DNA from 4 places in the Geobacillus sp. Sah69 genome. Region 1 is predicted to be linked to each of the others. Evidence: predicted binding sites of a transcription regulator. Region 1 holds the regulator's gene; each other region holds the start of a gene.
The links. Region 1 encodes Rex, which represses fermentation and respiration genes when NADH is low (regulators of the CRP and FNR family bind a similar motif). Its sites were predicted from a motif close to TTGTGAAATATTTCACAA; they were not measured.
Positions count from the first base shown of each region.

Region 2: a site for Rex is predicted at 1,774-1,791, ahead of AP057_RS06335 (hemerythrin domain-containing protein). Genes of this name have one in related genera too.
Region 3: a site for Rex is predicted at 1,438-1,455, ahead of nsrR (nitric oxide-sensing transcriptional repressor NsrR). Genes of this name have one in related genera too.
Region 4: a site for Rex is predicted at 1,227-1,244, ahead of adhE (bifunctional acetaldehyde-CoA/alcohol dehydrogenase). Genes of this name have one in related genera too.

Region 1 covers NZ_LLKS01000034.1:2,894-6,103, forward strand. The annotation lists gene abc-f (ribosomal protection-like ABC-F family protein) at 1-1,067, opposite strand, end outside; gene moaC (cyclic pyranopterin monophosphate synthase MoaC) at 1,163-1,651, shown strand; gene AP057_RS08810 (redox-sensing transcriptional repressor Rex) at 1,667-2,308, shown strand; gene tatA (twin-arginine translocase TatA/TatE family subunit) at 2,326-2,478, shown strand; gene tatC (twin-arginine translocase subunit TatC) at 2,499-3,210, shown strand, end outside.
Region 2 covers NZ_LLKS01000031.1:78,331-81,540, forward strand. The annotation lists partial or broken gene AP057_RS06315 (RNA-guided endonuclease TnpB family protein) at 1-113, shown strand, start outside; gene AP057_RS06320 (hypothetical protein) at 222-467, shown strand; gene AP057_RS06325 (uroporphyrinogen-III synthase) at 680-1,474, shown strand; partial or broken gene AP057_RS06330 (pyruvate synthase alpha chain) at 1,644-1,739, shown strand; gene AP057_RS06335 (hemerythrin domain-containing protein) at 1,857-2,384, shown strand; gene narI (respiratory nitrate reductase subunit gamma) at 2,603-3,210, opposite strand, start outside.
Region 3 covers NZ_LLKS01000064.1:18,479-21,688, reverse strand. The annotation lists gene AP057_RS17170 (hypothetical protein) at 1-33, opposite strand, end outside; gene hmpA (NO-inducible flavohemoprotein) at 113-1,348, opposite strand; gene nsrR (nitric oxide-sensing transcriptional repressor NsrR) at 1,521-1,967, shown strand; gene AP057_RS14065 (hypothetical protein) at 2,129-2,338, shown strand; gene speE (polyamine aminopropyltransferase) at 2,368-3,210, shown strand, end outside.
Region 4 covers NZ_LLKS01000024.1:44,720-47,929, reverse strand. The annotation lists gene AP057_RS04565 (IS982 family transposase) at 143-1,021, shown strand; gene adhE (bifunctional acetaldehyde-CoA/alcohol dehydrogenase) at 1,273-3,210, shown strand, end outside.

The DNA of each region.
Region 1 (3,210 bases):
GTGATGCGAAAGCTGATTTGGCGGATGACCGGTGCGCCTTCGCGATAGCCGGCGGTCAATTGCTCTGCGGTGAGCACCTCATGGCCGCTCGGCCGCTCAATCGCAAAAGAAAAAGAAGCTGATTTTTCATCTCCGGCCGGGCGTTCAAGCCGCTCCATTTTTTCGAGCTGCTTTCGCCGGCTTTGCGCCCGTTTCGTTGTCGAGGCGCGGGCGATGTTGCGCCGGATGAAGTCTTCGAGGCGGGCGATTTCCTCCTGTTGCTTTTCGTATCGTTTTAGCTCTTGTTCGTATTGCTCGGCCCGAAGCTCCAAATAGCGGCTGTAATTGCCGCTATACCGCTTAAGCGTCGCGTTGGACAGCTCGTACACTTCGGTGACGACTTTGTCCAAAAAGTAGCGGTCATGGGAAACGAGCAGAACGGCGCCGGGGTATGCCTGTAAATATTGCTCGAGCCATGTGAGCGTATCGAGGTCCAAATGGTTCGTCGGCTCGTCTAAAATAAGCAAGTCCGGCTTGGCCAACAGCAGTTTTCCAAGGGCGAGCCGCGTCCGCTGTCCGCCGCTTAGCGAGGAAACGGGCGTTGTTTGGTAATCGTATGACGAAAATTGCAGCCCGTGCAAAACAGAGCGGATGTCGGCTTCATACTGATAGCCCCCTTGTTCTTTGTATTGCTCTTGCAAGTTGTCATACGCTTGAAGCGTTTTTTCGTAGCGGGACGGATCGGCGAGCAGATCCGGGTCGCCAAGCTGGGCGCCGAGCTCTGCCAGCTGCGCTTCGATCGCCCGGAGCGGCGCGAATACGTCCAGCATCTCGTCCCAAATGGAGCGTGACGAGTCGAGCCCGCTGTTTTGCGCCAAATAGCCGATTTTGATATGGCTTGGCTTGATGATTTCACCGCTGTCGGAAGAAAGTTCGCCGGCGATGATCTTCAGCAGCGTCGATTTGCCTGCGCCGTTGCGGCCGACAAGAGCAATGCGGGCGCGGGACTGTATTTCTAGTTTTATATTCGATAAAATAAGGTCAGCGCCAAAATATTTCGTGAGTCCATTCACTTGCAAAATGATCATGTCCGTCACCTCGCGAATAGTTTAACGTAAGTCGCGAAAACGGTCAAAGACAGATAACGAAAAATGGTGTATAGTGATAAATGGAGGAGATTGTCTTGTCATCGTTTACGCATTTCAATGAACAAGGCCGGGCGAAAATGGTCGACATTACACACAAGGAAGATACGATCAGGATAGCGGTGGCGAGAACGAGCGTCACCGTCAATGAAGAGATTTACGAAAAGATGACGAACAATGCCATTGAGAAAGGTGATGTGCTGGCGGTAGCCCAGGTGGCCGGGGTCATGGCGGCGAAAAAAACGGCCGATCTTATTCCGATGTGCCATCCGCTTATGTTAAAAGGCGTCGATATTGCCTTTGCTTGGGAAAAAGAGGCGGAAGCGTATAAACTTGTGATTACCGTGACGGTCAAAACGAAAGGGAGCACAGGAGTGGAGATGGAAGCGCTGACGGCGGCTTCGGTATGCGCATTGACTGTGTACGACATGTGCAAATCGCTCGATAAAGGAATGACGATCGGTCCAACGTATTTGGTCGAAAAAACGGGCGGGAAGTCCGGCCATTATCGACGGAAAACCGATTAGCTGGGGGATGAAACGATGAGCAACGAACAACCGAAAATCCCGCAGGCGACTGCCAAGCGTCTGCCGTTATACTATCGGTTTTTGAAAAATTTACATGCCTCAGGGAAGCAGCGCGTGTCCTCCGCCGAGCTGAGCGAGGCGGTGAAAGTCGATCCGGCGACAATTCGCCGCGACTTTTCGTATTTTGGCGCGCTCGGCAAAAAAGGATACGGGTATAATGTCAATTATTTGTTGTCGTTTTTCCGCCAGACACTTGAAGAGGACGAAGTGACCGAAGTCGCTCTGTTTGGCGTCGGCAATTTAGGCACCGCCTTTTTAAACTACAACTTTTCGAAAAATAACAACACGAAAATTGTCATGGCGTTTGATGTCGATGAACGGAAGGTCGGAACGACAGTCGGCGGGGTGCCGGTCTATCATCTCGATGAGCTGGAGGAGCGGCTTCGCGGCGACATTCCGGTCGCGATTTTAACCGTGCCGGCCGCCGCGGCTCAAGCGCTGACCGACCGCCTTGTCGCGCAAGGAATTAAAGGCATTTTAAACTTTACTCCGGCGCGGCTGAACGTGCCGAACCATATTCGCGTCCATCATATCGATTTAGCCATTGAGCTGCAGTCGCTCGTCTATTTTTTGAAAAACTATCCATCGCCATCGTAAAAAGGAGAGAACAACACATGAAATATTTGTTGCTCGTTCTTGTCATTTTGTTGCTGTTTGGCACGAAAAAGCTGCCGGAGTTGGGGCGGTCGTTCGGCCAGTCGCTTCGCGAGTTTAAAGACGCCACAAAAGGGCTCGCTGATGACGAAGAAACAAAAACCGACCGATGACAAGGCAGGATGGGGAAACGATGAATGACAAAGAAATGTCCGTGTATGAACACCTCGGAGAGCTGCGGAAACGGCTGATCATCGTGCTTCTCTTTTTCGTTGCGGCGCTTGTAGCCAGCTTCTTTTTTGTCGATGACGTCATTGTGTATTTGCAGCACACTGCGGAAGCGAAACAGCTGACGATGAACGCGTTCCGCCTCACCGATCCGATTAAAGTGTATTTTCAGTTTGCCTTTGTCATCGCCGCTGTACTGACCGCTCCGGTGCTGTTGTATCAAATTTGGGCGTTTGTCAGTCCGGGGCTGTATGAAAAAGAGCGGAAAGCAACGCTCAGCTACATTCCAGCATCGATCATTCTATTTTTAGCCGGGGTTGGTTTTGCGTATTTCGTCTTGTTTCCATTTGTCGTCCGGTTTATGAATCAGCTGGCGGAACGGCTCGGCATTCAACAGATGATCGGCATTAATGAATATTTTCAGTTTTTGCTGCAGCTCGTGCTGCCGTTTGGCATCGTGTTTCAGCTGCCGATTGTTGTCCTGTTTTTCACCCGCTTAGGGCTTATTACGCCGCAGCTTCTTGTTCGCATCCGCAAGTATGCGTATTTGGCGCTGCTTATTTTAGCGGCCGCCATTACGCCGCCGGATGTGTTGTCGCAAGTGATCGTCATGATTCCACTGACGCTTTTGTATGAGGGGAGCATCTGGGTTGCCAAAATCGGCTATCGAAAGGCGC
Region 2 (3,210 bases), on a different contig from region 1:
ATGCTGATGTCAATGGCGCATTAAACATCTTAAAGAAAAGTAAAGCTGTAGACCTGAGTGTCTTATGCTCTAGCGGCGAAGTGGACACGCCTCAAAGAATAAGGATTGCTTGAAGCAGTCAAACTTCTTTGGAAGCCCCCACTTCAAATTTTCGCTAGAAAATTAAGTGGGGGTAGTTCACAATCATAAGTAGGATCGGATGAGAAGGGGGAACAATCAGAATGGAATGGTATGAACAGCTGTCGGCGTGGATTGCCGAGAAGCAGCCGGTGCGTGTAAAAACCTATCAAGGGGAAGCGGTCGTGCTGCCGGTCAAGCTGTATCAGGACACGCGCAAACTGTTTGTTTACAACCGGCAAATGCGTCTAATGAACATTCCGTTGGACCGGCTCATTTCCGTCGAGCCGACGCGCATCATCGGTTCCTTTGACCGTCAGGGAGAAGAGGCCATGGTACATACTCGTTGAACGGAGGGCACGCGTCTTTGGGCGCGTGTTTTTTTTTGATGGTGGTCGGCTGTTTCTGCCTGCGGTCTGTTCTGTTGCGCTGGGCTCTATCCCCAATGAAGGCGGCATTCGCGTTGCGATGTGCCAGGGAGCGGAATGGTTTTTTGTTGCATAGGCAAAGACCATCTTTTAGAATGGAAAGGACGAACGACTGACCATAAGGGGGAAGGAACATGCATGGCAAACGGATTGCCTTATGCGCGTCACGCAAACTGGACGAAATGACAACGCTTATTGAAAAGCAAGGAGGAACGGCCATCATTCGTCCGGCGCAAGGGACCGCCTTTTCAAAGGGAAGCGAACTGGGAGAGGAAATGCGAACCGTCATCGCCATGCGGCCGGACTGGATCGTATTTACGACGGGAATCGGCTTTGAGGCGCTGTTGGAAGCGGCCAACCGGGAGGGAATGGCTGCTCAATGGCATCGAACGATCAAGGAAGCGAACGTGGCTGCCCGCGGCTATAAAACGGTGACGGCGTTGAAACAAATCGGCGTCACCCCGGTGGCCGCAAGCGAGGACGGGACGACGAAAGGGTTGATTGCTGCTCTTTATGGGCACGACTTTGCGGAAAAAAACGTTGTTGTACAGCTGTACGGCGATACCGCGCCAGCCTTGAAGCAGTTTTTTCTTGAACAAGGCGCTTTGTATACGGAATTGTTGCCATACCGGCATATCGCTCCGGATGAGGAGACACTGGCGACATTGTATAAAGAAATCGTCGGGCGCGAAGTCGATGCCGTCTGTTTTACATCGGCGATGCAAGTCCGCTTTTTCTTTTCGTTCGCCCGCGAGAAAAAAGAGATCGCACCGCTCTTTGACGCGTTTCGCACCGATGTCGTGGCCTGCGCCGTTGGCAAAGTGACAAAAGAAGCATTGGAAGAAGAGGGAGTCGATCGCGTCATCGCCCCGGAACATGAGCGGATGGGAGCGATGATTGTGACGCTTGCCCGTTATTTTCAACAATAAGCTCTGTTGAGGGTTGTTTTATATCAATTGTCCAACCTGCTATATAAGAGATCATCTTTTTGTTAAATGTTTTATATTGTGTTTCATCAAAAATGCTAAACTGTTTATTTTTTGTCACAGTTTTTCGAACATTTTCCGCTTATAATAAAACTGGGTATGTATTTTTCATATGAAAGGGCGGGGTGAGCATGAAACGAAGCTCATTCCAGCAGATGGCGAGCACGGTTCGGCGGGGATTTGCTACGGCGCGTCGCTCATGGGGGCGAGCGCGCTGTTTTTTTTGCGCTTGCCTGTCGGCGGTGTGATATGACTCACAACGATGGAGATGCTGCACACAGTATAATGGAAACAACGGACGGATCATAAAAAGGAGGAATTGATGATGCATTCATTTTGCCATATGGGCGGCCCTGAAGGGGTGAAATTATGCGCCGGTCTGGCGCAATTAAAACAAGAACACGGCCCGCTGCGCGCCCAAATGGAGCAGCTGCTTGCCGCAGCGGAGGCGATCGGCCGCGGGGAAAATGACCGCAACTGGCGTGAGCCGCTCGCTGATTTGAGAGAAAAAGTTGAATCGTTCGTCGCCGCCCTAGATCCGCATTCGGAGCGGGAAGAAGGCGTATTGTTCCCAATGATGGCTCGGTACATCGGGCGGACGACCGGCCCTATCGCCGTTATGGAATACGAACACGAACAGGCGAAAACGCGCCTTTCCATGTTTTTAGAAAAGACCGCCCAGCTGCCGGAGAACATCGACAGCAGGCAGGCGTTGACGCTTGCCGGCGCGGTGATTGAGGCGTATCATATTTTGGATGAGCACTTCATGAAAGAGGAGAACGTACTCTTCCCGATGGCCGAGCGGTTGTTGTCCGATGCGGAGAAAGAGGAGCTGTTTGCGCACATTAACTAAGTAACAAATGGAAAACAGGATGCCCCAAACGACGGGCATCCTGTTTTTTATTATTGGTTCATTTGTTGGCCGGTTGTTATGCATGATCGTTAGGGTATGCGGAAGCGCACGTTGTTTCGTTCCCGCCGCCGTTAAAGTTGACAGGCCGGCTGTTAGGCAATCGGTTGCCCCCTCCGCCTGTTCAGTTTAGGGTTCCTGATGTGACGCCCGCCGCTCGCTTACTTGGCGCGGTTGACCGGCTCTGCTTGTTTTGGCATTCGCTTTCGATAGACGACGTAGCTGCGCTGCAAGTAGCGGAGCGGGAAGCTGAATACGTGAACGAGGCGGGTGAACGGCCAGACGGCGAACAAACCGAATGCAGCGAGAATATGAATCTGAAACCAAAGCGGCACCGCTTCCATATAAGCTGGGTTCGGACGGAACGTAAGAAGGCCGCGAAACCACGGGCCGATTGTCGTCCGGTAATCAAACCCGTGCGAATCGATGTTCAGAAACGTCGACGACAACCCGCTGGCGATCACGACAAGCAAAAATCCGAGCGCGACCCAGTCGCCGGTGCTGCTTGTCACCCGTACGCGCTTGACCGTCAAGCGGCGGCGAAAAAGGATCACGAAACCAACGAAGGCCGCCAAGCCGGCCGGAATGCCGCCTGCCAAGGCGAGGGCGTGGTACATCTCTTCTGTCACGCCAAGCGCCTCGTAAAACGGCTCGGGAATGAGAATGCCCATCACGTGGCCGACAAACACGAACAAAATGCCCCAGTGAAAGAGAAGGCTTCCAAGGCGCAACTGCCGTTTTTCAAGCAGTTCGCTTGATTTGGATGTCC
Region 3 (3,210 bases), on a different contig from region 1:
CTTTGCCCCTGCGGCGGAAGGGGCGATATTCAAAAGAACATCTCCCCTCGAGTAAAATGGCAGATCAAAGGGTGTCTCGTTATGTAGGAGACACCCTTTGGTCTGCCCGTGATCAGTCTTTCGTCAAATCGCCGGCCGGGCCGAAAAATTCGTAATGGATGCGTTCTTCCGGCACGCCCCACTCTGCTAAGGCGCGGTAGACCGTTTTCATAAATGGCACCGGGCCGCAGAAATAAAAGTCAGCGTCGCGAGTCGGAATGACCGTTTTCATCCAAGTAAGATCGATCCGTCCTTCTTTGCCGAAATGCGGATGACGGCGGTCGTCTTCAGACGGCGATTCGTAACAGAGATGGTAGGCAAACGACGGGCGTTTGGCCAATGCCCGCAACTCTTCGTCAAAGGCTTGCACGCGGCCGTTTAGGGCAGCTTGAAGAAACGTCACCGGACGATTCGGCTGACGGATGGCCAATGTATTCGCCATGCTTAAAAGCGGAGTGACCCCAACGCCGCCGCTGATCAGCACAACCGGCGTTTCGTGTGTCAAGTCGAGCGTAAAGTCGCCGGCTGGAGCGCTTAACTCGACGACATCGCCTTCGTGAATGTGGTCATGCAAATAGTTCGACACGATGCCGGCTGGTTTTTCCGCTGTTGCTGCTTCCCGTTTGACACTGATGCGGTAATACCCTTTGCCGGGGGCGTCCGATAAGCTGTATTGGCGAATGTGCGTATACGTTTCACCAGGGATGTCCAGTTTTACGCTCACGTATTGACCTGGTAAATAGTCGCTGATGGCGTCGCCGTCTTCCGGCTCGAAATAAAACGACGTGATGACGTCGCTTTCCTTCACCTTTTTTGTGACGACAAAGCGGCGGAAACCGCGCCAGCCGCCGTGCTTGGCCGCAGCTTCATCGTAGAGCTCCTTCTCGACTTGAATGAAAACAGCGGCAATGGCTTCATACGCTGCCGCCCAAGCCGTTATCACGTCATCAGTGGCAGCGTCGCCGAGCACGTCTTTGATCGCTAGCAGCAAGTGCCTTCCGACAATCGGGTATTGTTCCGGTTTAACGCCTAAACTCCGGTGTTTATGGCCGATTTGCCGCACGACCGGCAAAATGGCGTCCAATTGATCGATATAGCGCGCTGCCGCGTACACGGCTGCCGCCAAGGCGCGTTGCTGCCGCCCTTGTTTTTGGTTGGCATGGTTGAAAATATTCAACAATTCTGGATGGTTCGAAAACATCAATTGGTAAAACCGTTTGGTAATCTGTTCGCCGTGCTGCTCCAACATCGGTACGGTCGATTTGACGATCTCAATCGTTTTTGGGTGCAAAGCCGTTGTCATAGCCATGTTTCATCTCCTCTCATAAAACATGTATTTTAAATACATGTTTTATTCAATCATACGCATAGTGAAAAAGCAACGTTTCAAATACATCTTTAATAAATTGTTCACAATTCCCTCGCACAGACAGGTGTGATACAATGGAAGCAACCATCTTGTCTAAAGGTTGTGGATGACCATGCAGCTGACGAACTATACAGAATATGCGTTGCGTGTGCTGCTGTTTTTAGGAACGCTCGATGAAGGCGAAAAAACAAATATCAAAGAAATTTCCACTGCGTTTTCCCTCTCTGAGCATCATTTAAGCAAAATCGTCCATGAGCTCGGCAAGCTTGGCTACATCGAAACGATCCGCGGACGCAACGGCGGGATTCGCCTGGCGAAACGGCCGGAGGAGATTGTCATCGGTGCGGTCGTTCGCGAGACGGAAGACAATTTGTCGCTTGTGGAGTGCTTCGCCGCTCACGGTAATGAATGCGTGCTGACGCCTTCATGCCGGCTCCGTTTTGCGCTTCGCGAGGCGTTAGAAGCGTTTTTGCGTGTGCTCGATGCGTATACGCTCGCTGATTTGCTTGAAAACCGTACGTCGCTTCGTGCTTTGCTTGGGGAGCGGCGTGATCGATAGACACTCTCCGGCCGGGTGCCGGGGAGTGTTATTTTTTGCCGAACAGGCATACTATAAGCAAGCATCGCCGCATGAAGGGAGACGGAACGATGGAATCATACGATGTCGTGGTCGTCGCCCGCTGTCTCAGTTTATGATGGAAACGAAAGGAGGAGGAAAAGATGCGAAAACGATGGATGATGCCGCTTGCCGCCATTTGCGCGTTAGCGGTCAGCCTTTGTGCCGGCTGCGGCGGCCAAGACGAGGAGCGGTCGGAAAAACGCAACCAGTCGTCGAACATGGGCGGCGGGATGAACACGTCCGGCACCGGCCGATCACATCCCCTTTGTTTGCCACAAGACGAAGAATATATTAAGATTAGAAAGGTGTGAAAACATCTGCATGACTAAAGGAGGTCACAATGAAACACGAAGGAAGCGCTTTACCCCCTTACTTGCATATGGACAACGGAGAGCTTTGGCTCACCGAAGATGACCGCGACAATTTGAAAATTAGCTACCGGATCAAAGAGGTGATCTTTGCCGAGCCATCCGAGTATCAGCATGTCATGATTTTGGATTCGTATGATTTTGGCCGCATGCTCGTACTGGACGGCGTCGTGCAAACGACCTCGATTGACGGCCATATTTATAATGAGATGATTTCGCACGTGCCGCTTCAGTTTCATCCGGAAGCCAAACGGGCGCTGATCATCGGCGGGGGAGACTGCGGGGCAGCCAGAGAAACGGCTAAGTATGCCCGCCTCGAGGCGATCGAGATGGTGGAAATTGATGAGAAGGTCGTCCGGGCGTGCAAAGAACATTTGCCGGCCGTCTCCGGCAATTTGTCCGACCCGCGCGTCCACTTCATTTATGGCGACGGTGTCGCCTTTGTGCGCGGAAAGGAACGCGAGTACGACGTCATCATGATCGACTCCTCCGACCCGGTCGGCCCGGCTGAGGCGCTGTTTTCACCGGAGTTTTATGCCAACGTGCACCGGGCATTAAAAGAGGACGGGCTCATGGTGTGCCAAAGCCAGTCGCCCATTTTCCATCTCGATATTTTGAAGCGGACATACCGCAACATTCGCGAATTGTTCCCGCATGTGCTCGTGTACACGGCGGTTGTGCCGACGTACCCGGGCGGATTGTGGAGCTTTACAATCGGCTCGAAACGGCCGCTTGAGCTGCCGAAGCAAACAGCGATTCCCGAAGATACAAAATACGTCAATGACGCTGTATTCCGCCAATGCTTCGCGTTGCCT
Region 4 (3,210 bases), on a different contig from region 1:
AATCAACACGCCTGTCCATAGAAAGATTATGTTTGTGTAAACCCGTGGTGCTAGATAAACTCAAACAAGCATAAAAATAGCCCTTGCTGGCGGATCTCCTGTAGAATGAAAGTGCGACCTGCCATTCGAAAGGAGAATCCCCATGCAAGAGCACTTTCATTTTACTACAGATCGGGCCAAGATTCAAAAGCAATATGCCGCCATTTTCGTTTTTGTTTCTGCTCAACTTTCATGCATTCAGGTGCATCTTCATCGTCGAAATCGCCATTTGGTCAAGCAAGAGGACGCTGTCATCATCGCCATTCATCTTTTAGGAAAGCTGCTCGGTTTTACATCCGAACGGGCATGGCATCGTTTTGTCACGGGAAATTTGTTCACAAACGGCTCGTTTCTTGAACGCTCCCGATACAACCGCCGTTGCCGGGCGCTTGGTTTCGCCATCAAATGGATCCGGCATGAGCTGGCAAAACGCGGTCAACATCATGCCTATGCCGTCGTKGACAGCTTGCCGCTCCCGTTGTGCCATACGGCAAGAATGCATCGCGTYAAACGGTTTCAAGAGATCGCCGACATCGGGTATTGCGCTTCCAAAAAGCAATGGTACTACGGGTTGAAGCTGCACCTTCAAGTGACCGATCAARGGCTGCCAATGGGGTATGTGGTGACGGAAGCATCTTGCCACGATCGAATCGCAGCCGAAAGCGTGATGACCCAAATTCCCCACCCGTATAACTTTGGGGACAAAGGATTCATTAGCCGTGACTTGCAAAAAAGGCTGTACGAAGAATACCAAATGGCGCTTTGGACTCCGTCTCGAAAAAACCAGAAACATCGTGCGTCTGAGACATGGGAGCAGTGGATCCAACAAAAACGCAAAGTGATCGAGACGGTGTTCTCGGTCCTGGTTGACCACTATCGCATCACGGGGATCCGAGCCAATTCGATTATCGGATTTGAAGTGGCACTAGACGGTATATTGTTAGCTTATTCCCTGGTTACACTTGGGCTAGTTGAGCGCTAAAGCTCAACTAGCACCACGGGTACAACGATATTTCGTTTGAAAAGATTCCACGCAATCCAGTGTGTGAGTAACCGCCTTCTTTATAAGAAGCGGTTCTCTTATACAACATATTTGCTCAATATTTCACAAAACTGACACACACAAACAGGCTTACCCCCGTTATAATGTGAATGTGAAAACAATCATATTTTTATTTTCAATTAACTTGTGAAAAACTTCACAAGGACAATACAGGAGGGGAAGGGTCTTATATGGCTGTTGATGAAAAAGTATTAGACCAAAAGAAAGAAGTTACAAAAATGATCGATACGCTCGTCGCGAATGCGCAAAAAGCGTTAAAAGCGTTTCGTGATTACGATCAAGAAGCGATTGATCATATCGTCAAGCAAATGGCGTTAGCTGGACTTGACAAACATATGTATTTAGCGAAGTTAGCGATTGAAGAAACAAAACGTGGCGTGTATGAAGATAAAATCATTAAAAACATTTTTGCGACAGAATACATTTATCATAACATCAAATATGATAAAACCGTCGGCGTTATTCGCGAAAATGAACAAGAAGGTATTATTGAAATTGCTGAGCCTGTTGGAGTCATCGCTGGGGTTACACCAGTAACAAACCCAACATCAACTACGATGTTTAAAGCGCTTATTTCAATCAAGACGCGCAATCCAATCATTTTTGCGTTCCATCCGTCCGCGCAAAAATGCAGCAGTGAAGCGGCACGCATTTTACGTGATGCAGCGATTGCGGCCGGTGCGCCAGAACATTGTATTCAATGGATCGAAACACCTTCCGTTGAAGCAACGCAACAACTTATGCATCACCCTGGTGTTTCGCTTATTCTTGCGACAGGTGGAGCAGGCATGGTCAAAGCAGCATATAGCTCAGGAAAACCAGCATTAGGGGTTGGACCTGGTAACGTACCTTGTTATATTGAAAAAACAGCAAATATTAAACGCGCGGTGAACGACCTTATTCTTTCAAAAACGTTTGATAACGGAATGATTTGTGCATCTGAACAAGCGGTCATTATTGATAAAGAAATATATGATGCGGTGAAAAACGAAATGATCGCAAACAAATGTTACTTTTTAAATGAAGAAGAAAAGAAAAAAGTCGAAAAGCTTGTCATTAATGAAAATACGTGTGCAGTAAACCCGAATATCGTCGGTAAACCAGCATATGAAATTGCAAAAATGGCCGGTGTGGACGTTCCAGTTGATACGAAAATTCTTGTCGCAGAATTAAAAAGCGTCGGTCCGCAAGAGCCGCTTTCTCGTGAAAAATTAAGTCCTGTATTGGCGTGCTATAAGGTGAATAGCACAGAAGAAGGGTTAAAACGAGCAGAAGAAATGCTTGAATTTGGTGGACTTGGCCACTCCGCTGTCATTCATTCGGAAAATCAAGACGTCATTCTTGAATTCGGTAAGCGAATGAAAGCAGGACGAATCATCTCTAATGCACCATCTTCACAAGGAGCGATCGGGGACATTTACAACGCATACATTCCGTCATTGACGCTCGGTTGCGGTACGTTTGGAGGCAACTCCGTTTCGACAAACGTGGGTGCGACACACTTAATTAATATTAAAAAATTAGCGAGAAGGAATGTAAACATGCAATGGTTTAAAGTTCCACCAAAAATTTATTTTGAAAAACATGCGACACAATATTTAGCGAAAATGCCAAACATCTCACGTGCCTTTATCGTTACAGACCCAGGTATGGTGAAGCTCGGCTATGTCGATAAAGTGTTATACTATTTGCGTAAACGTCCAGATTATGTGCATTGCGAAATTTTCTCAGAAGTTGAACCAGATCCATCAATTGAAACAGTGATGAAAGGTGCCGACATGATGCATGCGTTCCAGCCAGACGTCATCATCGCGCTCGGCGGTGGTTCGGCGATGGACGCGGCGAAAGCGATGTGGCTGTTCTATGAACATCCAAATACCGACTTTAATGGCTTAAAACAAAAGTTTTTAGATATTCGTAAACGCGTATTTAAATATCCAAAACTCGGTCAAAAAGCGCAATTTGTCGCGATTCCAACAACATCTGGTACAGGTTCAGAAGTGACATCGTTTGCGGTCATTACAGATAAGAAAAATAACGTCAAATATCCGCTTGCTGACTACGAGTTAACACCAGATGTCGCCATCGTTGACCCACAATTCGTCATG